Regions from separate parts of the Streptomyces sp. 4F14 genome, predicted to be linked through region 1. Evidence: riboswitches for the same ligand, from Rfam matches in the RefSeq annotation. Region 1 holds a riboswitch; each other region holds the start of a gene.
What was found. Region 1 has a riboswitch for cobalamin ahead of ACLZOT_RS23340 (ABC transporter substrate-binding protein). Riboswitches for the same ligand answer to the same signal wherever they lie in the genome.
Positions count from the first base shown of each region.

Region 1 (5,822 bases):
CGACTCCCAGACTCGGCTGACTGTCTTTCGGGAAACAGGTCTCTCGTCCCCCGACCTCAGCACAGCGCGACCCGGCGGTGGCAGAGCGCGCGGCGGCACAGGGGAGCGACTCGGGCGCGCACGCCGGGTTTCGCGATGGCCGCAGCGCGTGCGCCCGGCTCACGCCGCTTCCTTGGGGCTGCCTTCTTGAGGCCGTTCCGCTTACGCCGGGCCCAGGAAGCGGATGTGCGGCCGGCCGTCCCGCGCCTCCTCGGTGACGGTGGCGCGCACGCCGTACACGTCCGCCACGAGTGACTCCGTCAGGACCTCGGCGGGTGTGCCGGCCGCGACGACCCGGCCCTGTTTCAGGACCGCCAGGCGGTCGCAGTACATCGCCGCGAGGTTCAGGTCGTGCAGGGCGACGACCGTCGTCACCTTCAGTTCCGTGATCAGGGTCATCAGGGCCAACTGGTGCTGGATGTCCAGGTGGTTGGTCGGTTCGTCGAGGAGGAGTTCGCGAGGGTCCTGCGCGAGCGCGCGGGCGATGTGCACCCGCTGGCGTTCACCGCCCGACAGAGAGTGCCAGGGCCGGTCCGCCTTGTCGGTCAGGCCGGTGCGCTCCAGCGCCGTCCGCACGGCGTCCTCGTCCCCCGGCGCGGCCGGGGCCCACGCCCTGCGGTGCGGGATCCGGCCCAGCCGTACGACGTCCACGACCGACAGCGCGACCTGCGTGTCCGCCTGCTGCTCGACGACCGCGACCCGGCGGGCGACCGCCCTGCGGCCCACCTCCGGCAGCGGGCGCCCGTCCAGGGTGACCGTGCCCGCGTCGGGGGCCAGGACGCCCGCGAGGATCCGCAGGAGCGTGGACTTGCCGGAGCCGTTCGGGCCCAGCAGGCCGGTGACCCGGCCCGGGCGGGGCGTGAGGGTGACGCCGTCGAGGATCAGGGTGCCGCCCGCCGTACGGCGTACCCGGTCGGCGTTCAGGCCGGTCATCGCGCGCCCTTCGTCCGGTACAGCACCGCCACGAACGCCGGGACACCGATCAGCGACGTCACGACCCCCACCGGGACCTCCTGCGGGGACAGCACCGTGCGGGCCAGCGTGTCGACCCACACCAGGAACACCGCGCCCGCCAGCGCCGTCGCCGGAAGCAGGCGCGTGTGGCCCGGGCCGGTCAGGGCGCGCGTCGCGTGCGGGAGGACCAGGCCGACGAAGCCGATCGCACCCGCCGAGCTGACCAGGGCCGCCGTCAGCAGGGCCGTCGTACACAGCAGGACCAGGCGGGTACGGGCCACGGAGACGCCCAGCGACGCCGCCGCGTCCTGCCCGAACGCGAACGCGTCCAGCGTGCGCGCCTGGCCGACGCAGACCAGCAGCGCCGCCGCCAGGATCGCCGTACCGACCGTGACGTCCGTCCAGTCCGCGCCGCTCAGCGAACCCAGCAGCCAGAACAGGATGCCCTTCGTGGTCTCCGCGTCCGCCGCCGTCATCACGATGAACGACGTCAGCGCGGAGAAGAGCTGCATCGCCGCGACCCCCGCGAGGACCACCCGGTCCGTCGTGCCGCCCAGCGTGTGGCTCAGCAGCAGGACCAGGCCGAACGACAGCACCGCGCCGATGAACGCGCCGCCCGACACGGAGACCAGGCCGCCGCCCGCGCCGAGGACGACGATGACGACCGCGCCCGTCGAGGCGCCCGAGGAGACGCCGAGGACGAAGGGGTCCGCGAGCGGGTTGCGCAGCAGCGACTGCATCACCGCGCCGCACACCGCGAGCCCGGCGCCGCACACCGCCGCGAGGAGCGTGCGCGGCAGGCGCAGGTTCCACACGATGCCGTCCCGCAGCGGGCTCAACTCCGTGTGGCCCCAGCCCAGATGGGACGCCACCGACGCCCACACGTCCGCGACCGCGATGTCCGCCGGGCCGATAGTGATCGCCAGCGCGACCGAGGCGGCGAGCACCGCGAGGCCGCCCGCGCCCAGCAGGAGACCCCGGGTCACCTGGACAGGCCGTACGTCCGCAGCGCCGCCGCGACCTTCTCGATGCCCTCGACCGTACGGATCGTCGGGTTCATGGCCTGGCCCGACAGCAGGACGTACCGCTTCCCCTTGACCGCCGTCATGTTCTTCGTGACCGGGTTCGACTCCAGGAACTCGATCTTCTTCGCGGCCGTCTCCGCCGTCTGCTGCTTGCGCGTCAGGTCGCCGATCACCAGGACCGCCGGGTCACGGTCCGCGACCGTCTCCCAACTCACCTGCGGCCATTCGTCCTTGGTGTCGTCGAAGACGTTCTTCGCGCCCAGCGTGCGGGTGATGACGCCGGGGGCCCCGCAGCAGCCCGCGAGGTAGGGGGACTGGGAGTTCGCGAACCAGTAGAGCAGGGTGACGTCCTGCGCCTTGAGGCCCGAAGTCGCCTTCTGCACACGGCCCTTGAGGTCCGCGACCAGCTTCTCGCCGCGCTCCTGCACGCCGAACAGCCGTGCCAGGTCCAGGACTTCGCCGTAGATCGCGTCGAGCGCCAGCGGCTGGGTGCGGGCGCCGTCGCCGTCACCGTCGTTGTCCTTGCCCACGCAGTCCGAGGGGGACAGGTACGTCGGTACGCCCAGCTTCTCGAACTGCTTCCTCGGGGCCACACCGCCCTTGCCGAGCGTCGACGCGAACGACGCCGCCACGAAGTCCGGCTCCGTGTCGAGGACCGTCTCCAGCGAAGGGGCGTTGTCCGCGAGGCGCTCGACCTTCGCGTTCTCCTTCTCCAGGCCCTTGGACACCGGGTCCGTCCAGGTCGCCGTGCCGACCATGCGGTCCGCGAGGCCCAGGGACAGCATGATCTCCGTCGTGCCCTGGTTCAGGGACACCGCGCGCTTGGGCGGGCTGTCGACGGTGACCTTCTGCCCGCAGTTCGTGAGGGTGACGGCGTCGGCCGCGGTCGCCTCGCTCCCGTCGGAGGACGTGCCGCACCCCGCGGCGAGGACAACGGACATGAGAGCCGGCACAGCAGGACGTGCGAGTCGCACAGAGCTTCCTTCGGCGTCGAGGGCTCGTACGCGAAGCCCGGTCGTACGGTCGCACTCCCGACCGCGGTCCCGGCCGGAAGCCGCCAGCAGGTCTTCGGACTCGGGATCGTCCAGCCGGGGCGCCTTCCCGGACACACCGTCCAGTGGCCTGCTGCCCCGCCCGTCACCCTCACCGCTGCGCGTCAGCTCCGGAGTCCCACCGGATTCCCTGACCCGTGCGCTCACCTGCACGCACGTGGGTTCGACTGGCCCTGGGAAGCTATCACACAGGGGGTTCGGGCCGTGCCCGCGCTGTGTTCCCCCACTCCCTCCCCAGCATCGCGTACACGTACTCGCTGCCCCAGCTCTCCCCGTTGACGTCGTTCTCGATCAGGTGGGCCTCCCGGCGCATGCCGAGACGCTTCCGTGGCGTAACCCCGGCCGCCGTACGCGGGGTTGAAGACCCAGCCGATCTCGGTCTGCCGGGCGTTCGCACTCCTCCCGGCTGAGTGGCGGCCGGTACAGATAGCGGGTGACCTCGTCGGGGTCGTCCGGGGTGAAGAGGCGGAGGTGGAGGCGGTCGGTGGTGAGGGAGGTCATCCGGGGAACGCAACTCCCGGTCGGTGGCCCGCGCTTGAGGATTCCTCAGGCGTTCGTGAGGGCGGCTTCGAGCGCCGGCCCCGTCATCTCGATGACGATCGCCCCCTCCCGCAGGCTCTCCGGCAGACGCGCGACATCCTCCTGCGCGCGGCACGCGACGTGACCGCCGGGCTCGACCACCACCGCACCGAGCCGCACCGCGAGTTCGGCGACGAGGCCGAACACCCCACCCGGCTGCGGGCGTTCCACCGTGATCCCGTACGCGTCGACGAAGAACTCCGCCTCGCCGCCGTCCTCCGCGCGCACCCAGTACTCCGCGTCCGACGGCTCCACCACCGCGTACGGCCCGAGAACGTCCCGTACGACGGCCGGATCGGGCGGAACGGTGCTCTCCCCGCCCTCGGCGAACCGGTAGATCGACGGACCCCAGCTCACACGTCCCCCTCGGCGGCCATGCTCCGCCGCCACCGCATCTCCCCCTCGTGCCACTCCCCGGTGGCGACGAGCCCTGCCCCCGCCGCCACGGCCGCGGACGCGGCATGCTCGGGATGAACATGCGCGACGACGGCCCGAACCGGCACCTTCCCGAGCCACCTCACCAGCCCCTTGGCCGCCTCGCCCGCGATCCCCCGCCCCTGCCACGGCGTCCCCACGACCCACGCGACCTCGGCGACGCCCCCGGGCACGACCGTCGCCTGCACGGTCCCCACCAGACACCCCTCCTCCCGCAGCCGGATCACCCAGTTCAACCACGAGACACCGGGCTCGGGACACCCCACGACCAACCGCCGGTACCGCCCCCGCAGTTCCTCCACCGTCTCCGGCGCCCCACCGATGAACACGTGCAACGCCGGATCGGCCAGCACCCCCGCCATCTCCTCGGCGTACTCGACCCGCAAAGGCACCAACTCCAGCCGCCCGGTACGAATCAACTCCGCCGAAACCCCGTTCACCTATGACGCCCCTTGTCCTGTAACTCGGTTCCCTCAACTATCCCGCGTCCTCGTACGTCGCGTCCGCCGTCCGCTCCTCGCCCAGCCAGGTCGTCAGTGCCCACCACCAGTGGAGTGTTTCCGTGTGGGCGCCTGATCCGGTGCTCAGGGAGCTGCCGGTGATCTGCTGGAGGCGGGCCAGGCGGTAGCGGATGGTGTTGGGGTGGGTGAAGAGGGCGGCGGCGGTCTGGTCGAGGCGGCGGCCCAGGTCGAGGAAGGTGAGGGCGGTCAGGGCTAGTTGGCGGTGGAAGTCGTCGGTGGGGTTCAGGGCGCCGAGGAGGCGGGTTGTTACGTGGGCGCCCAGCAAGGGTTGTTCGGAGAGGGCCAACTCCGCTGCGAGGTCGGTGAGTTCGTGGAGGCCGTGGCGGCTCTGGCGGCGGAGGAGGTCGACTGCCTTGACGCACAGGCGGTACAGCTCGGGGAGGTCGGCGAGGGGGGCGGCCGGGGCCACGACGACCAGTGCGCCGGGTTCCAGTTGGTCCGGGGTCGGGGGGAGGGGGGAGAGGGCGGCAAGTCGGCCGTCCAGGAGGGCTGTTGCCGCGGGGGTGCCGGGGAGGGCGGTGTTGTCCGCCGCCAGGCAGTGGTAGAGCCCGTCGGCGCCGGGTCGTATACCGGCGCGGCCGAGTTCGGTGAGCGGAGGGAGCGCGCCGCCCAGCAGGACCTGGCGCAGGAGGCGGGTGCGGGCGGCGCCGGTGCCGCGGGGGGTCTCGCGTTCGGCTGCCCGGTAGCCGTTGATGACCTGGCGTTCCAGCGCATCGCCGTACTCCTTCAGGCGGAGCACGACGTGGAGTTGGGCCCGGTCCGGGATGCCCGCGGAGCGGCAGCGGTCGACGGTGATCTCGGCGGCGCGGGTGAGGGCCGCCTGTACGCCGCGCAGCACGACGGTCATCGGGACGCCCTGGGCCGCGCGGTCGGCGCCGAGCAACAGGGCCGCGGTGAAGTCCTGTTCGTCGAGAGAGTCGGGGGAGTCGGGGTAGGTGAAGGGGCCCGGCGAGTCGAAGGGGTCGAGGGAGTCGGAGGGGTTGGACGGGCCGGGGGAATGGGAAGGGCTGGGGGAGCTGGAAGGGCTGGAAGGGCTGGATGGGCCTAGGGAACCGGACGGGCCGGGGGCGCCGGGCCGGCGCGGGGTGTCGGAGGACGGTCGGGCCCCGGAGGTGCCGGGCGGGTGCGGTGTGCCGGAGAGGCCGGAGGGGGCCGCGCCGGGTGCGTCGAGGGGATCCGGGTGCTCCAGGGCCGCGAACCACGCGCCCGCCGCCCGC
Region 1 covers NZ_JBLRVY010000013.1:84,322-90,143, reverse strand. Annotated here, with positions in the region: gene ACLZOT_RS23350 (ABC transporter ATP-binding protein) at 202-972, opposite strand; gene ACLZOT_RS23345 (FecCD family ABC transporter permease) at 969-1,979, opposite strand; gene ACLZOT_RS23340 (ABC transporter substrate-binding protein) at 1,976-2,959, opposite strand; cobalamin riboswitch at 3,060-3,257, opposite strand; gene ACLZOT_RS23335 (hypothetical protein) at 3,255-3,383, opposite strand; gene ACLZOT_RS23330 (hypothetical protein) at 3,617-4,006, opposite strand; gene ACLZOT_RS23325 (GNAT family N-acetyltransferase) at 4,003-4,524, opposite strand; gene ACLZOT_RS23320 (PucR family transcriptional regulator) at 4,562-5,822, opposite strand, start outside.

Region 2 (5,822 bases), on a different contig from region 1:
CGCCGTCGGCCTCGGGCAGAGCGACGCCGAACGGCTCACCGCCGAACACCCCGTGGTCGTGCTCGGCGACCGCATCACCGGCGGACCCGTCGACCACGTCGGCATGCCGAACCAGGAGGCGTCCCGGGCGGCCGTCACCCACCTCGTCGGGCGGGGCTGCCGGCGGATAGCGCTGGTCTGCGGGGAGACGGCCGAGGTCGACACCTCCAGCCTGCGCCACGCCGGCTACCGGCAGGCCCTCACCGACGCGGGCCTGCCCTACGACCCCGGGCTGGTGCGCAAGGTCGGCCGGTTCGGGCTCGCGCAAGGAGCGCACTGCGCGCGGGACATGGTGGCGGGCGGCCTGGACTTCGACGGCGTGTTCTGCGTGACCGACACCCTCGCCATGGGCGTCCTGCGCGGCCTCGCCGACCACGGCGTCCGCGTCCCCGGCCAGGTCAAGGTCATCGGCTTCGACGACATCGCCGAGAGCGCCTACCTCGTCCCGTCCCTGTCCAGCGTCGACCCCGACCACGATGGCATGGCCGAACACGCCGTCGCCCTCCTGACCACCCGCATCGACCAGCACGAACCACCGCCCCGGTACGAGGAGTTCGTGAGCGGCTTCACGCTCGTGATCCGCGAGTCGACCGGCGGCCCGCGAGGAGACACCCGATGAACCCCGCGCCCCTCTTCCGCGACCCCGTGTACGACGGCGCCGCCGACCCGACGGCGATCTGGAACCGCGCGACCGGGGAATGGTGGCTGGTCTACACCAACCGCCGCACCACCGCCCAGGGCCCCGGCGCCGCCTGGGTCCACGGCACCGACCTCGGCGTCGCCGTCTCCGCAGACGCCGGCCGCACCTGGACCTACCGGGGCACCCTCCCCGGCCTCGACACCGAATGGGGCCGCAACACGTTCTGGGCCCCGGAGATCCTCTGGCACGACGGCCTGTACCACCTGTACGTCAGCTACATCCAGGGCGTCCCCGACTCCTGGGCCGCCCCCGCGAGCATCCGCCACTACACCAGCCCCGACCTCCTCACCTGGACCCACCACGGCCCCCTCGACCTCGACTCCGGCCGCGTCATCGACGCCTGCGTCCACCCCCTGCCCGACGGCGGCTGGCGCATGTGGTTCAAGGACGAGACCCGGTCCTCCGCCACCTGCGCCGCCGACAGCCCCGACCTGTACTCGTGGAAACCGACCGGCGTCGTCGTCGACCACCGCCCGCACGAGGGCCCCAACGTCTTCACCCTCGGCGGCTTCCACTGGATGCTCGTCGACGAATGGCGCGGCCAGGGCGTCTTCCGCTCCGACGACCTCACCACCTGGCACTACCAGGGCCTCGTCCTCGACACCCCCGGCCACCGCACCGACGACGGCAACATCGGCCACCACGCCGACGTCGTCGTCCAGGGCGACACCGCGTACGTCTTCTACTTCACCCACCCCGGCCGGCCGCCCGGCATCACCGACGACGACGGCACCCACCGCACCCGCCGCTCCTCCCTCCAGGTCGCCACGGCCACGGTCGCCGACGGCGTCCTGCACTGCGACCGGGCGCCCGTGGAGCTGAACCTCGGACCGGACCCGACCCACACGGAGGAAAGTGCCTGGTGACGCGGGGTTGGTCGGGTACACGTCACGCGGTATCGTCACCCCGACAACGACGGCAGGACGGAAGCCGGTGAGAATCCGGCACGGTCGCGCCACTGTGTGCCCCTCGCGCTCCTTGAGGCGGGGGTGAGTCAGACCCGTAGCCGTCGTACGGAGCACCACCGAGACGGGACGCGAACTCCCGAAGGAGGCCCTGCCATGGCGCAGCACGTCGCCCAGCCGACCACCGCCACCACCCCGCTCAAGCTGCCGTTGAAGGACATCGCCCCCTGGGCCGTCTTCTTCGGCGTCCTCATGCTGATCCTGCTGTACTTCGTCGGCGCCGAACAGGGCGCCCTGTCGGTCTTCTCCGGCGAAGAGGTCCACGAGTGGGTGCACGACGCCCGCCACCTGCTCGGCTTCCCCTGCCACTGACCCGAGGGACGCCGACACCCCCATGAACTCCACCACCGTACGGAACCTGCTCGTGCGGGGCATGCTCGCCGGTCTCGCGGCCGGCGTGCTCGCCCTGATCGTCGCCTACTTCCTCGGGGAACCCTCCGTCGACAAGGCGATCGGCTTCGAGGAGGCCCACTCCCACGAGCACGGCCACGAGGTCGAACTCGTCTCCCGCTCCCTCCAGTCCACCGCCGGCCTCGCGACCGGCGTCCTCGTCTACGGCGTCGCCTTCGGCGGCATCGCGGCCCTCGCGTACTGCTTCGCGCTCGGCCGCGTCGGACGCTTCAGCCCCCGGGCCACCGCGCTGCTCCTGTCCGGCGTCGCGCTGGTCGCCGTGTACGTCGTCCCCTTCCTCAAGTACCCGGCCAACCCGCCCGCCGTCGGCAACGGCGACACCATCGGGAAGCGCACCACCCTGTTCTTCCTGATGCTGGTGCTCAGCGTCCTGCTCGCGGTCGCCGCCACCCTCCTCGGCAGACGGCTCGCGCCGGGGCTCGGCAACTGGTGGGCGACGGTCGTCGCGGTGACCGCGTTCATCGCCGCGGTCGGGCTGGCGTACGCCTTCCTGCCCGTCGTCAACGAGGTGCCCGCGGACTTCCCGGCCGCCGTCCTGTGGCGGTTCCGGCTCTCCACGCTCGCCATCCAGGCCACCCTGTGGACCGGATTCGGGCTCGCCTTCGGGGAGTTGGCACACCGGCTGCTGCGGCCCGACCCCGTGGTCCGGCGGGAGACCGTCACCGTCTGACACGTGAGGGCCTCGACCGCGAGGCCCTCACGTGTTTCCGGCTTTGGCTTCGGCGAGGAGCGGAGGAACCACGTGCCCAACACACCCCGGCCCCGCCGCATCACCCTCGGCGGGCGCGAGGCGGTGGCGCTCACCGTCCCCGAGTACGAACGGTTGATCGCCAGCCGGCGGCAGGTCGGCGGGCAGAGCGCGCGGGTACGGGTGCTCGGGGAGCAAGTGAGGCGTACGGAGCGGTTGTTGGCGGAACTCGAAGCGCTGGTCGGAGGGCCGGCGCCGTGCCATCGGGCGCCGGACGACGACTGTCTGCGGTGTGCGGTCGCCGGGGTGCTGCGGAGGTATCGGGGGCAGCGGGCGTGAAAGGGGAGGTCTGGAGATGACCGCCACCGCGACGACCCCCTCGACGGATCCCGCCCAGGCCCAACGCCGGGTCCTGCGCGTCCTGGTCGCCTCCCAGATCCTGAGCGGCATGGGGCTGGCCGCCGGTGTCACCGTCGGTGCGTTGCTGGCGCAGGACATGCTGGATTCCACGCGGCTCGCGGGGCTGCCCAGCGCTCTGCTGACCGGGGGTTCCGCCCTCACCGCCGTAGCCATCCTTTGATCTTCGCAGGGAATCCCGGCGTTTACGCCGGGAGGGAATGCGATCCCTGGCCCGGAGGCGCGGAGCGTCGGAGTTCTCTGCGCTTCTGTGAGGACGGTCAGTCGGGTCGCTTCTGGTTCTCGATGTAGGCCTTGACGATCTGGATTGGCGCCGCCGCAGGAACCGGCGAAGCACGAGGGGCCCACAGGTGGACGTGCATGATCGTCTGGTTCATCGTGCCCGTGTACACCTGCCGCAGGTAGTGGGAGCTGGCGCCCTTCAAGTTGTTGACCAGCTTGGACAGGGCGACCTTCGGCGGGTAGTGCACCAACAGGTGTACGTGGTCGGCCTCGCCGTTGAACTCCCGAAGCTATGCCTCGAATCCCGCGCATACGTCGCGCATGACCTCTTCGCAGCGGGTCAGCATGTCGTCGGTGAAGACACCGCCCCGGTATTTGGTGACGAAGATCAGATGTGCGTGGAGGTTGTAGATGACGTGGCGGCCTCGGCGGATATCGGGGCTTGGTTCCCCATGTGGTGACATAGACCAAGCGTAGAATGATCAAGCGAACTCGACCGGAAGGGGTGGGCCGGATGATCCGTGCGTACAAGTTCCTCATGCGGCCCACAGTGGGCCAGGCCGCCGCGTTGACCGCGATGCTGGCCGATCACTGCTCGCTCTACAACGGGGCGTTAGAGGAACGCCGCGACGCCTATCGGCACAGCTCGAAGACGAGCATCAAGTACGGGATGCAGTCCGCACAGCTCAAGGACATCCGCGCGTTCGACCCGGCGCGTCAGGGCCGCTGGTCGTTCTCCTCCCAGCAGGCCACCTTGCGGCGTCTCGACAAGGCGTTCGCCGCGTTCTTCCGCCGGATCAAGGCCGGCGAGACGCCCGGCTATCCGCGCTTTCGTGGCGTGAACTGGTTCGACACGGTGGACTTTCCCCAGGACGGGGACGGCTGCCGGTGGGACTCCACCCCGCACGATCCGGTGACCCGCGTCCGCCTCCAGAGCGTCGGACACGTCAAGGTCAATCAGCACCGGCCGGTGATCGGTAGGGTCAGGACCGTCAGCGTCAAACGCGAGGGCCGTAAGTGGTTCGTCGTGCTGGCCGCGGAGCAGGAGCAGCCCGAGCCGCTGCCGAACACGGGCAGTGTCGTCGGCATCGACATGGGCATAGCGAACTTCCTCGCCGACTCGAACGGCGAGTTCGTGCCTAACCCGCGCCACGGCCGGAAGGCCGCCGCGAAGCTGGAAGCCGCGCAACAGGCATTGTCCCGGTTCCCGCGCCGCAAGGCCAAGGAGCGCACCGCTACTGACGTTGTCGCCGTGATGTCGTCAAGGTGAGGCCGGTTTCGGCGAGGCATCCGTTGATGAGGTTGCTGCGGTACTGGATCTGGCGGAGGCCGTGTCGGAGCGTGCTGATGAGGTGGTCGGGGTCGGTGCAGGCGGTGTTGACCTGGCTGCTGCGCCGCAGCAGGGACCAGATGCCCTCGACCGGGTTGAGGTCCGGTGCATAGGCAGGCAGGAAGTAGCAGGTGATCCAGTCGTGGGTGTCGATGAACTCCCGCAGCCGGCGGTCCTTGTGGACGTTGAGGTTGTCCCACACGAGCACAAGGGGTGCGCCGAGCTGCTGGTGCGCGGCGATGAGCAGGTCGCGGTAGTCGGTCCAGGTGAAACTGCGTCTGCCGCCGCGCTTGTGATCGAGATGCCGCTTGGGCCTGTAGATCAGCCGTGAGCGTTCACCATGCTTGTAGCAGGCCAGAGCTGCGATGGAGAAGCGGCGCTGGGAGCGTCCCCTCACCCGGATGACGGGTGTGCGTCCGCGCCGGGCCCAGGTCCGTGTGGTGGGCGGCGTCATCGAGAAGCCGGCCTCGTCTTCGAAGCACAGCCAGGCGTCGAGCGCCGCCATGGACCTTCCACCTGCGGCCAGGTCTCCTTCACCCAGCCCGCCACGGCCTGCTCGTCGCGCTCGATGGCCCGGCGGACGGGGACCTGGTGGCTGAAGCCGTGCCGGTGCAGCATCCGCGCGATCGCCGACAGCGTCATGCTCTTGTGGAACCGGCGCCCGATCAGCGTCTTGATCCGCGTCAGCGTCCACGTCTGGTCCGGCCAGCCATGCGCGACCGGCCCTTTCGCCAGCTCCTGCTCGAGCACGGCGAACAGGGCCTCGCTCAGCTTGGGCCGTGAGACGGGACCGGCAGACCGCAGCCCCTCGATGCCGGCGTCGTGCCAGGCTCGGCGCCAGCGCTGCACCGAGCGCACACTCACCCGTAAGTCCTTGGCGACCTCCGTGTTGGAGGCACCCCCAGCGAATCGCTCCGCGGCCTCCAGCCGGATCCGCTCGCGAAACACCTGCCGTTCAGGCGTCAGCCCACCACCCTGCGGATACCTCACACAACAGGCATACCGCGACGATCACACATCGTCAGCCCTCAACGACACCACGCTGCAAAG
Region 2 covers NZ_JBLRVY010000004.1:188,134-193,955, reverse strand. Annotated here, with positions in the region: gene ACLZOT_RS07930 (LacI family DNA-binding transcriptional regulator) at 1-658, shown strand, start outside; gene ACLZOT_RS07925 (glycosyl hydrolase) at 655-1,605, shown strand; cobalamin riboswitch at 1,616-1,765, shown strand; gene ACLZOT_RS07920 (CbtB domain-containing protein) at 1,801-2,016, shown strand; gene ACLZOT_RS07915 (CbtA family protein) at 2,039-2,785, shown strand; gene ACLZOT_RS07910 (hypothetical protein) at 2,858-3,142, shown strand; partial or broken gene ACLZOT_RS07905 (MFS transporter) at 3,159-3,377, shown strand; partial or broken gene tnpA (IS200/IS605 family transposase) at 3,481-3,906, opposite strand; partial or broken gene ACLZOT_RS07895 (RNA-guided endonuclease InsQ/TnpB family protein) at 3,957-4,694, shown strand; gene ACLZOT_RS07890 (transposase) at 4,678-5,226, opposite strand; gene ACLZOT_RS07885 (winged helix-turn-helix domain-containing protein) at 5,223-5,762, opposite strand.
Region 2: it holds a riboswitch for cobalamin, as region 1 does, so the genes downstream of both, ACLZOT_RS07920 (CbtB domain-containing protein) here and ACLZOT_RS23340 (ABC transporter substrate-binding protein) in region 1, are expected to answer to the same signal.

Region 3 (5,822 bases), 110 kb from region 1:
GTGGCCACGACCATCGGGGTCCAGCGGCGGTAACTGCGGGGCGCGAAGCGGAGGGTGTAGTCCTCCAGGGTCTCCTTGGTGGCCTGGTCGGTACTTGGCGCTGGTGCGGTGCGTACGTCTGTCTGCGGCTCGACGCTCACTACGTCTCCTTGCGGCGGGGGTGGGGACGGTTGCCCCGCGAGACGGTTTGCGGGAGCACGGAGACGGTAGGCAGGGGGTGTTACCCCTAAATACTTCCTGTATGAAGGAGATGTTTCGCCGTACGACCGAAGGGACCCGGGAATCCCGGGTCCCTTCGGTCCATGCCTCAGTACAGCTCCGCCCTCACCCTCCTCGCCGCCGTCACCAGGTTCTCCAGCGACTCCCTCGTCTCCGGCCAGCCCCGTGTCTTGAGGCCGCAGTCGGGGTTCACCCACAGGCGGTCCGCCGGGATCGCCTTCAGGCCCGCCCGGAGCAGTTCGGCCGCCTCGTCGGCGCTGGGGACGCGCGGCGAGTGGATGTCGTAGACACCCGGCCCGGCCTCCCGCGGGTAGCCGTGTGCGGCCAGTTCACGGGCCACCTGCATGTGGGAGCGGGCCGCCTCCAGGCTGATGACGTCCGCGTCGAGGTCGTCGATCGCCTGGACGACGTCGCCGAACTCGGCGTAGCACATGTGGGTGTGGATCTGGGTCCGGGGGAGTACCCCGGAGGTGGCGAGGCGGAACGACTCCGTCGCCCAGGCCAGGTACGCCGCGTGGTCGGCGCTGCGCAGCGGCAGGGTCTCCCGGAGTGCGGGTTCGTCGACCTGGATCACCGAACTCCCGGCAGATTCGAGGTCGTTGACCTCGTCGCGGAGGGCAAGTGCCACTTGGCGCGCGGTGTCCCCGAGGGGCTGGTCGTCCCGTACGAACGACCACGCGAGCATCGTCACCGGCCCCGTCAGCATGCCCTTGACCGGGCGGGCGGTGAGGGACTGGGCGTACGAGGTCCAGCGGACCGTCATCGGCTCGGGCCGGGAGATGTCCCCGGCGAGGATCGGGGGCCGGACGTACCGGGTGCCGTAGGACTGGACCCAGCCGTGCTGGGTGGCGAGGTAGCCGGTGAGCTGTTCGGCGAAGTACTGGACCATGTCGTTGCGTTCGGGCTCGCCGTGCACCAGGACGTCGAGACCCGCCTTCTCCTGGAAGGCGATCACCTCCCGGATCTCGGCGGCCATCCGGTCCTCGTACCGGGCGGCCCCGATCCGCCCCGCCCTCAAGTCCGCCCGGGCGGACCGCAGTTCGCCGGTCTGCGGGAACGAGCCGATCGTGGTCGTCGGCAGCAGGGGCAGCCCGAGATGGGCGCGCTGCGCCAAGGCCCGTTCGGGGTACGGCTGTTCGCGGCGCGCGTCGGCCTCGGTGACCGCCGCGACGCGGGCCCGCACCGCGGGGTCGCGGGTGATCGGCGAGCCCGCGCGGGAGGCCAGGTCGGCGTGGTTGGCGGCGAGTTCGGCGGCGATGGCGCCGGTGCCCCGGGCGAGTCCGCGGGCCAGGGTGACGACCTCGGCGGTCTTCTGCCGGGCGAAGGCGAGCCAGCGCAGGATCTGCGGGTCGACGTCGCGTTCGAGGGCGGTGTCGAGGGGGACGTGCAGGAGGGAGCAGGAGGCGGCGACGTCGACGCGGTCGGCGAGTCCGAGGAGGGTGCCGAGGACGGTGAGGGACGCGGAGAGGTCGTTGACCCAGATGTTGCGGCCGTCGACGATGCCCGCGACGAGCCGCTTGCCGGGCAGTCCGCCCACGGAGGCGAGGTCCTCCAGGGTGCCGGGCCGCGTGAAGTCGAGGGCGAGCCCCTCGACGGGGGCCTTGGCCAGCACCGGCAGGGCCTCGCCGGGCCGGTCGAAGTAGGTCGCGACCAGCAGTTTCGGCCGGTCCCCGAGGGCGCCGAGGTCCCGGTAGGCGCGGGCGGCGGCGTTCAGCTCGGCCGGGGTGCGGTCCTGGACGAGGGCCGGCTCGTCGAGCTGTACCCACCCGGCGCCGGCCGCGCGCAGCTCGGCGAGGATCCGGGCGTACACCGGGAGGAGCCGGTCGAGGAGGGTGAGCGGCTCGAAGGCGGGGTCGACGCCGGGGGCGGGCTTGGCCAGCAGCAGGTAGGTGACCGGGCCGAGGAGCACCGGGCGGGCGGTGAGACCGAGAGCGAGGGCTTCCCTCAACTCGGCGACCTGCCGGGCGGGTTCGGCACGGAAGACCGTGTCCGGGCCCAACTCGGGGACCAGGTAGTGGTAGTTGGTGTCGAACCACTTCGTCATCTCCAGCGGCGGCGCGTCCTGCGTGCCGCGGGCCATGGCGAAGTAGCGGTCCAAGGGGTCTTCGACTGCCGCGTGGCGTACGGGGATCGCGCCGACCATGACGCTGGTGTCGAGGACATGGTCGTAGAGCGAGAAGCCCCCGGTCGGGACCTCGTCGAGGCCGGTTTCGGCGAGCTGCCGCCAGGTGGCGGCGCGCAGGTCGGCGGCGGTGGCGTGGAGGGCGTCGGCGGTGACGCGGCCCTTCCAGTAGCCCTCGACCGCCTTCTTCAGCTCCCGGTTCTCACCCTGGCGGGGGTAGCCGTACAGGGTTGCCGCGGCTGCGGACTTCGGTGTCACGGAGATCTCCTTCACGAGACGATTCCCTGAGGTCCCGGCGACGGGACGAGGGCGTGAAGGAGCGGACGACCGGACGGCAGCGCCGTACGGCCTTCTGTGCGCCGACCCACCCGCGAGGTCACCGGAACTCCGCACGCGAACACATCGCGTACGGGCAGTCGGCAGGTCTTCGGACTCGCGGGCACGCCTCCGGAGGAGGCACCTAGTGGCCGTCGCTTCCCAGGTCCGTGCGGACCCAGTGCGTATGACGGCGGTCGTTCCCGCTCACCGCTGCGGGGCAGTCCCGGATTCCCACCGGGTTCCCTCTTGCGACGCGGCCCGTCTGGCTGACGGGGCGAACCGGCTGCGGTGATCAGCGTACGGGGTGAAGCCGCTGTTGGGGGAGGTCGTTCGGGAAACCGGCTGGTATGTGACGGCGGTCTCTTTATCGAAACGGTTGAGTTTCGCTAGCCGGGTGTGTAGCGTTCCTGGAGTACGAAACCGTTTCGTTCGCGAGACGCCCGATCATCTCATCGGAGCAGGCCCCTATGTCACAGACCACCGAGACGCCGGACACGACGTCACTCACCAAGACAGCCGAGGAACCCGCGTCCCGTCACCGCTGGTGGGTCCTCGCGATGATCGGCATAGCCCAGCTGATGGTCACGCTGGACGCGACCATCGTGAACATCGCGATGCCGTCCGCCCAGGCCGACCTGGGCTTCTCCGACGGCGACCGCACCTGGATCGTCACCGCCTACTCCCTGGCCTTCGGCAGCCTCCTGCTGCTCGGCGGCCGGATCGCCGACCTCTTCGGCCGCAAGGTCGCCTTCCTGGTCGGCGTCGGCGGCTTCGCGGCGGCCTCCGCGCTGGCCGGCGCCGCCCAGAGCTTCGAGGTCCTCGTCGCCGGCCGCACCCTCCAGGGCGTCTTCGGCGCGCTGCTCGCACCGGCCGCGCTCTCCCTGCTGACCACGACGTTCACCGACGCCAAGGAACGCGCCCGCGCCTTCGGCATCTACGGCGCCATCGCCGGCTCCGGCGCGGCCGTCGGCCTGCTGCTCGGCGGGGTCCTCACCGAGTACCTCGACTGGCGCTGGACCCTCTACGTCAACCTCGCCCTCGCCGTGATCCCCCTGGTCGGCGGCTGGATCCTGCTCAAGCGCACCGCCCGCGAACCCGGCGCGAAGCTCGACATCCCCGGCACGATCCTCGTCACCACCGGCCTCTTCTCCGTCGTCTACGGCTTCTCGATGGCCGAGTCCCACGACTGGTCCTCGCCGCGCTCCTGGGGCTTCCTGACCATCGGCGCCGTCCTGCTCGCCGCGTTCACCTGGTGGCAGACCAAGGCGTCCCACCCGCTGCTCCCGCTGCGCGTCCTGCTCGACCGCGACCGCGGCGCCTCCTTCACCGTCATGCTGATCTCCAGCGCGGGCATGTTCGGCGTCTTCCTCTTCCTGACCTACTACCTCCAGCTCAGCCTGGGCTTCTCCGCCGTCAAGACCGGGCTCGCGTTCCTGCCGATGGTCGGCGCGCTGATGATCTCGGCGACCGTCGCGACCAGCTTCCTGGTCCCCCGGATCGGCCCGAAGACCATCGTCCCGCTCGGCATGGCCCTCGGCGCGCTCGGCCTGGTCTGGATGACGGGCCTGGACCTCGACAGCACGTACCTCACGCACGTCATGCCGCCGCTGATCGTCACCGGCTTCGGCATCGGCCTGGTCATGGCGCCCGCGATGTCCCTCGCCACCAGCGGGGTCGCCGCGCACGACGCCGGGGTCGCCTCGGCCGCCGTCAACACCATGCAGCAGATCGGCGGCTCCATCGGTACGGCCCTGCTCAACACCCTCGCGGCCAGCGCCGCGACCAACTACCTGGACGGCAGGTACGCGGGCGACAAGCTCGTCCAGGCGCACGCCGCGCTGGAGTCGTACTCCACCGCCTACTGGTGGTCGGCCGGGTTCTTCGCGGTCGGCGCCGTCATCACCCTGCTGATGTACCGCAGGGGCGTCCCGAAGGCCGACGAGAACGCGGCCCCCACGGTCCACATGTGAGCGGCATGTGGTGACCGCACCCTGAGCGGAGGGTGCGGGTGACGGACCCGGTGTCTGGGGAGACACCGGGTCCGTTCATGTGTGCGCAGGTGAGAGGCGGGCAAGAGTCCCCGCCTTTATTTGCGTCTGGACGCAAGAAGGTGCAGACTCGTCGCGTCGGGCCCGGTCACGGGCGCACTCGCATCGCGGAACGGAGGCGGCCATGGGCGCAGAACCTCCCAGTCCGAGCCGCCCCCAGGGCACTCGCTGACCCCCTTCTCTTCTTCACTCCCCACACTCCCCGTGCTCCCCGGGTGACCCTGCCCCGCTGTCGGCGTGCCGCCGCCGGACGGGGCGCCTCGCCGTGCGCAGAGTGTGGGCGGAGGCCCCGTGATGCTGATCCGCGCTGTCAAACGACCCCTGCTCTCCCGCTTCTCCTGGGTGGACGCCGCCGTCGCCGCCGCCGTCCTCGTGCTGCTCTACACCGTCCTGCGTGTCGGCCAGGGCACCACCGTCGCCTTCAACGCCCACTCCGACCTCCACGTCGACACCGACCCCGCCCGCCTCCCGTACGACGCGGCGCGCTCCCTGCTGCGGATGTTCGCGGCGCTGGCCGCCTCGGTCGTCTTCACGTTCGGCTACGCCTACGCGGCGGCCAAGAGCCGCAGGCTGGAACGTGTCCTGATCCCGGCCCTCGACATCCTCCAGTCGGTCCCCGTGCTCGGGTTCCTGACCGTCGCCGTGACCGGCTTCATCGCCCTGTTCCCCGGCTCCATGCTCGGCCTGGAGTTCGCGTCGATCTTCGCGATCTTCACCTCGCAGGCGTGGAACATGACGTTCGGCTTCTACTCCTCGCTGACCTCCCTGCCGCGCGAACTCGACGAGCTGTCCCGGTCGTTCGGGTTCACCCGCTGGATGCGGTTCTGGAAGGTCGAACTGCCCTCCGGGATGATCGGCCTCGTCTGGAACGGCATGATGAGCTTCGGCGGCGGCTGGTTCTTCCTCGTCGCCTCCGAGGCGATCAGCGTCGACAACAAGCAGTACGCGCTGCCCGGCATCGGCTCCTACGCGGGCGCCGCCATCGCCGACGGCGACCTCGGCAGGGTCGGCTGGGCGATCCTCGCCATGGCCGTCATGGTCATCGGCGTCAACTTCCTCTTCTGGCGCCCCCTCACCGCCTGGGCCGAACGCTTCAAGAACGAGCAGTCCGAGGC
Region 3 covers NZ_JBLRVY010000013.1:195,633-201,454, reverse strand. Annotated here, with positions in the region: gene ACLZOT_RS23800 (purine-cytosine permease family protein) at 1-140, opposite strand, end outside; gene metE (5-methyltetrahydropteroyltriglutamate--homocysteine S-methyltransferase) at 308-2,599, opposite strand; cobalamin riboswitch at 2,742-2,958, opposite strand; gene ACLZOT_RS23790 (MFS transporter) at 3,127-4,629, shown strand; gene ACLZOT_RS23785 (ABC transporter permease) at 5,002-5,822, shown strand, end outside.
Region 3: it holds a riboswitch for cobalamin, as region 1 does, so the genes downstream of both, metE (5-methyltetrahydropteroyltriglutamate--homocysteine S-methyltransferase) here and ACLZOT_RS23340 (ABC transporter substrate-binding protein) in region 1, are expected to answer to the same signal.

Region 4 (5,822 bases), on a different contig from region 1:
CGCAAGGCCGAGAACGAGCACTCCCTCGACGAATGGGGGCTCGGCGGGCGGTCGTTCGGGACCTGGGTGACGTGGTTCCTGCTCGGCGGGGACCTGTACACGGCGTACACGTTCGTCGCGGTGCCGGCGGCCGTGTACGCGGCCGGGGCGGCCGGGTTCTTCGCCGTGCCGTACACGATCCTCGTGTACCCGCTGATCTTCACGTTCCTGCCCCGGCTGTGGTCGGTCTCGCACAAGCACGGGTACGTCACCACGTCCGACTTCGTGCGTGGGCGGTTCGGGTCCAAGGGGCTGTCCCTGGCGGTCGCGCTCACCGGGATCCTCGCGACGATGCCGTACATCGCGCTCCAGCTCGTCGGCATCCAGGCGGTGCTGGACGTCATGGGCGTCGGGGGCGGCGAGGACACGAACTGGTTCGTCAAGGACCTGCCGCTGCTGATCGCCTTCGGTGTGCTGGCCGCGTACACGTACTCCTCGGGGCTGCGGGCGCCGGCGCTGATCGCGTTCGTCAAGGACACGCTGATCTACATCGTGATCACCGTGGCGATCATCTACATCCCGATCAAGCTGGGCGGGTTCGACGACATCTTCGCCTCGGCGAGCGAGAAGTACACCGCTGCCAAGGCGGGCGGGCTCGTTCCGGCCGAGGCGGGCCAATGGACGTACGCCACGCTCGCGCTGGGCTCCGCGCTCGCCCTGTTCATGTACCCGCACTCGATCACCGCGACGCTCTCCTCCAAGAACCGTGAGGTGATCCGTCGCAACACCACGATCCTGCCGCTGTATTCCCTGATGCTCGGGCTGCTCGCGCTCCTCGGCTTCATGGCCATCGCCGCGAAGGTCGACACCCACGGCAACAACCAGCTGGCCATCCCCCAGCTGTTCGAGGACATGTTCCCCGACTGGTTCGCGGGCGTGGCGTTCGCGGCGATCGGTATCGGGGCCCTCGTCCCGGCAGCGATCATGTCCATCGCGGCGGCCAACCTCTTCACCCGGAACATCTACAAGGACTTCCTGAAGCCGGACGCCACGCCGGAGCAGGAGACGAAGATCTCCAAACTGGTCTCGCTCCTGGTGAAGGTCGGCGCCCTGGTCTTCGTCCTGACGATGGACAAGACCACCGCGATCAACTTCCAGCTCCTGGGCGGCATCTGGATCCTCCAGACCTTCCCGGCCCTCGTCGGCGGCCTCTTCACCCGCTGGTTCCACCGCTGGGCGCTGCTGGCCGGCTGGGCGGTCGGCATGGTCTACGGCACGATCGCCGCGTACGGCGTCGCCTCCCCCACCCAGAAACACTTCGGCGGCTCCAACGACAAGATCCCCGGCATCGGTGAGATGGGCTACATCGGCCTCACAGCCTTCGTCCTGAACGTGGCGGTGACGGTGGCCCTCACGTTCGTCCTACGCGCCGCCAAAGCCCCGGACGGGGTGGACGAGACGAGCCCGTCGGACTACACGGCGGACGCGGGCGACCCCGGGGTCCAGACGGAACTTCCCCCGGCGACTTCGGGAGCGGCCCACTAGCTCGACACTCCCTGCCGTCTGGCGGCTGCGGCACCACCGTGGTTGCTCGCGCAGTTCCCCGCGCCCCTGGAAGATGCGCTGCCGCGCACTTCCAGGGGCGCGGGGCTGTATCTGATAGCGGCTCCGCCGCGGGGCGCGAGCAACCACGACGCACCCGCAGACCGCCACCGACAGCACCCCCACCCCCTGCCCGGCATCACAGTTCCCACCCACAAGTTGACGCTCCGAAGCCGACGCGACACAACATCTGGGGGTGACCTGACAGCCCGGCACTAGATGTATGCTCATGCTCGCTGTCGCCGCAGGGGAATCCGGTGGGAATCCGGAACTGTCCCGCAACGGTGTACTTGTGCGTATACGCGCACGGGAGTCAGTCCGAGGACCTGTCGGCAGCAAGCGCCAGCCGTGCCAAGGGACGGCTCGGTGTGCCCTGACGTCCGGGCCTCGCGGAGTGGGCCGGGGACGCGTACGCGCTGTGCGTCCGTGCTGCCCCCTGCCCTCCCGCGAAGGCCCCTTGCCGAGCGAGGGAGAGCCTCACGTGACCATCGCGCCAGCCGAACCGGCTTCAGAGGTCCAGGCGGTCGAGACCGAGAACGACGGTCCCGGTACCGCGCTGCTGCGGACCCTGACGGAGCTGACCGCCGACCTGCCCGACGCGGACCCCGGCCGGGTCGCCGCCGCGGCTCTGCGGGGCCGTTCCGCGCGTGCGGACGAGGCCGAGCTGCGCGAGCTGGCCACGGAGGCCGCCGCGGGCCTGATCGCGGAGGACCCGGCGTACTCCCGCCTCGCGGCCCGCCTGCTGACGATCAGCATCCGCGCCGAGGCCGCCTCGCAGAGTGTGACGACGTTCACGGAGTCGATCTCCGTGGGCCACCGCGAGGGCCTGATCGCGGACCGCACGGCGGAGTTCGCGCGGATCCACGCCACGTACCTGGACGGCCTGATCGACCCGGCCGCCGACGACCGCTTCGGCTACTTCGGCCTGCGCACCCTGCACAGCCGGTACCTGCTGCGCCACCCGATCACCCGCAAGGTGATCGAGACGCCCCAGCACTTCCTGCTCCGGGTCGCCTCGGGCTTGGCCGAGGACGACACCGTCCGCGCCCTGGACGAGGTCTCCGCCCTGTACGGCCTGATGAGCCGCCTGGACTACCTCCCGTCCTCCCCCACGCTGTTCAACTCGGGCACCCGGCACCCCCAGATGTCGTCCTGCTACCTCCTGGACTCCCCCAAGGACGAGCTGGACTCGATCTACGACCGCTACCACCAGGTCGCCCGCCTCTCGAAGCACGCCGGCGGCATCGGCCTCTCGTACTCCCGCATCCGCTCCCGGGGTTCGCTGATCCGCGGCACGAACGGACACTCCAACGGCATCGTGCCGTTCCTGAAGACGCTGGACGCGAGTGTCGCGGCCGTGAACCAGGGCGGGCGGCGCAAGGGCGCGGCGGCGGTGTACCTGGAGACCTGGCACTCCGACATCGAGGAGTTCCTGGAGCTGCGGGACAACACGGGCGAGGACGCCCGCCGTACGCACAACCTGAACCTGGCGCACTGGATCCCGGACGAGTTCATGCGCCGCGTGAACGCCGACCAGGAGTGGTCGCTGTTCTCGCCCTCGGACGTGCCCGAGCTGGTCGACCTGTGGGGCGACGAGTTCGACGCGGCGTACCGCAAGGCCGAGGCCGAGGGGCTCGCCAAGAAGACGATCCCGGCGCGGGACCTGTACGGCCGGATGATGCGCACCCTCGCGCAGACCGGCAACGGCTGGATGACGTTCAAGGACGCCGCGAACCGTACGGCGAACCAGACCGCCGAGGCGGGCCACGTCGTCCACTCCTCCAACCTCTGCACGGAGATCCTGGAGGTCACCGACGACGGGGAGACGGCCGTCTGCAACCTGGGTTCGGTGAACCTGGGCGCGTTCGTCACCGGTTCGGACATCGACTGGGACCGGCTGGACGAGACCGTCCGCACCGCCGTGACCTTCCTCGACCGGGTCGTCGACATCAACTTCTACCCGACCGAGCAGGCGGGCCGCTCCAACTCGAAGTGGCGGCCGGTGGGCCTGGGCGCGATGGGCCTCCAGGACGTCTTCTTCAAGCTGCGGATCCCCTTCGACTCGGCCGAGGCCAAGGCGCTCTCCACCCGGATCGCCGAGCGGATCATGCTCGCCGCGTACGAGGCGTCCGCCGACCTCGCCGAGCGCTCCGGCCCCCTCCCCGCCTGGGAGAAGACCCGTACGGCCCGTGGCGTGCTGCACCCCGACCACTTCGGCGTCGAGTTCACCTGGCCGGAGCGGTGGGCGGCCCTGCGCGAGCGCATCGCGTCGACCGGGCTGCGCAACTCGCTGCTCCTCGCCATCGCGCCGACCGCGACCATCGCGTCCATCGCCGGTGTGTACGAGTGCATCGAGCCGCAGGTCTCCAACCTGTTCAAGCGCGAGACGCTGTCCGGCGAGTTCCTCCAGGTCAACTCGTACCTGGTGCAGGACCTCAAGGACCTCGGCGTGTGGGACGCCCGTACCCGTGAGGCGCTGCGCGAGGCCAACGGCTCGGTGCAGGACTTCGTCTGGATCCCGGAGGACGTCCGCGCGCTGTACCGCACGGCGTGGGAGATCCCGCAGCGCGGTCTGATCGACATGGCGGCGGCCCGTACGCCGTACCTCGACCAGGCGCAGTCCCTGAACCTGTTCCTGGAGACGCCGACCATCGGCAAGCTCTCCTCGATGTACGCGTACGCCTGGAAGTCCGGGCTGAAGACGACGTACTACCTGCGCTCGCGCCCGGCGACGAGGATCGCCCGCGCGGCCCAGGCTTCTGTCCCGGTGCAGGCCACCCCCGACCCCGACGCGGTCGCCTGCTCCCTCGAAAACCCCGAGTCCTGCGAGGCATGCCAGTAATGACCACCGAAGCCAAGAAGAACCTGCTCGACCCCGGCTTCGAGCTGACTCTCCGGCCCATGCGCTACCCGGACTTCTACGAGCGCTACCGGGACGCGATCAAGAACACGTGGACGGTCGAGGAGGTCGACCTCCACTCGGACGTCGCGGACCTCGCGAAGCTGTCGGCGGAGGAGCAGCACCTCATCGGGCGCCTGGTCGCGTTCTTCGCGACGGGTGACTCGATCGTCGCGAACAACCTCGTGCTGACGCTGTACAAGCACATCAACTCCCCCGAAGCGCGGCTCTACCTCTCGCGCCAGCTCTTCGAGGAGGCCGTGCACGTCCAGTTCTACCTGACGCTGCTCGACACCTACCTGCCCGACCCGGACGACCGCGCCGCCGCCTTCGCGGCCGTCGAGAACATCCCCTCGATCCGTGAGAAGGCAGAGTTCTGCTTCAAGTGGATCAACGAGGTCGAGAAGCTGGACAGCCTCCAGACCCAGGCCGACCGCCGCCGCTTCCTGCTGAACCTGATCTGCTTCGCCGCGTGCATCGAGGGCCTGTTCTTCTACGGCGCCTTCGCGTACGTCTACTGGTTCCGCAGCCGGGGCCTCCTGCACGGCCTCGCGACCGGCACCAACTGGGTCTTCCGCGACGAGACGATGCACATGTCCTTCGCGTTCGACGTGGTCGACACCGTCCGCAAGGAGGAGCCGGAGCTCTTCGACGACGTCCTCCAGAAGGAGGTCACGGACATGCTGGCGGAGGCCGTCGAGGCGGAACTCCAGTTCGCCCGCGACCTGTGCGGCGAGGGCCTGCCCGGCATGAACACGGAGTCGATGCGCGCGTACCTCGAATGCGTCGCCGACCAGCGCCTGGTCCGCCTCGGCTTCGCCCCCGTCTACGGCTCCGAGAACCCCTTCTCCTTCATGGAGCTCCAGGGCGTCCAGGAACTGACCAACTTCTTCGAGCGCCGCCCGTCGGCCTACCAGGTCGCCGTGGAGGGCACGGTCGACCTGGACGAGGACTTCTGACCCGGCCCGTCCCGTCACCCGGCCCGGCACTCCCCCGAGTGCCGGGCCGTCGTGCTGGTGTCAGTGGGCGATCGGCCGCAGCCGCAGGTCCCTCGGGCGCAGCGTGATGCCGATGCGGTGCCTGGAGTCCGAGGCCGGGGTTTCCTCGAAGCGGAAGGCCGTGGCGATGGCGGCGGTGAGGAGGGTCATCTCCGCCATGGAGAAGTGGTCGCTGGGGCACTTCCGGTTGCCGACGCTGAAGGGGCTCATGGCGTGTTTGGGGACCTCTTCGGAGCCGCCGGGGAGCCAGCGGTCGGGGGAGAAGAGTTCGGCGGAGTGGTAGGAGCGGGGGTCGCGCTGGACCGCGTAGGGGCTGTAGACGATGTCGGCGCCGGCGGGAATGT
Region 4 covers NZ_JBLRVY010000005.1:105,632-111,453, reverse strand. Annotated here, with positions in the region: gene mctP (monocarboxylate uptake permease MctP) at 1-1,524, shown strand, start outside; cobalamin riboswitch at 1,792-1,930, shown strand; gene ACLZOT_RS09940 (ribonucleoside-diphosphate reductase subunit alpha) at 2,063-4,423, shown strand; gene ACLZOT_RS09935 (ribonucleotide-diphosphate reductase subunit beta) at 4,423-5,439, shown strand; gene ACLZOT_RS09930 (cytochrome P450) at 5,500-5,822, opposite strand, start outside.
Region 4: it holds a riboswitch for cobalamin, as region 1 does, so the genes downstream of both, ACLZOT_RS09940 (ribonucleoside-diphosphate reductase subunit alpha) here and ACLZOT_RS23340 (ABC transporter substrate-binding protein) in region 1, are expected to answer to the same signal.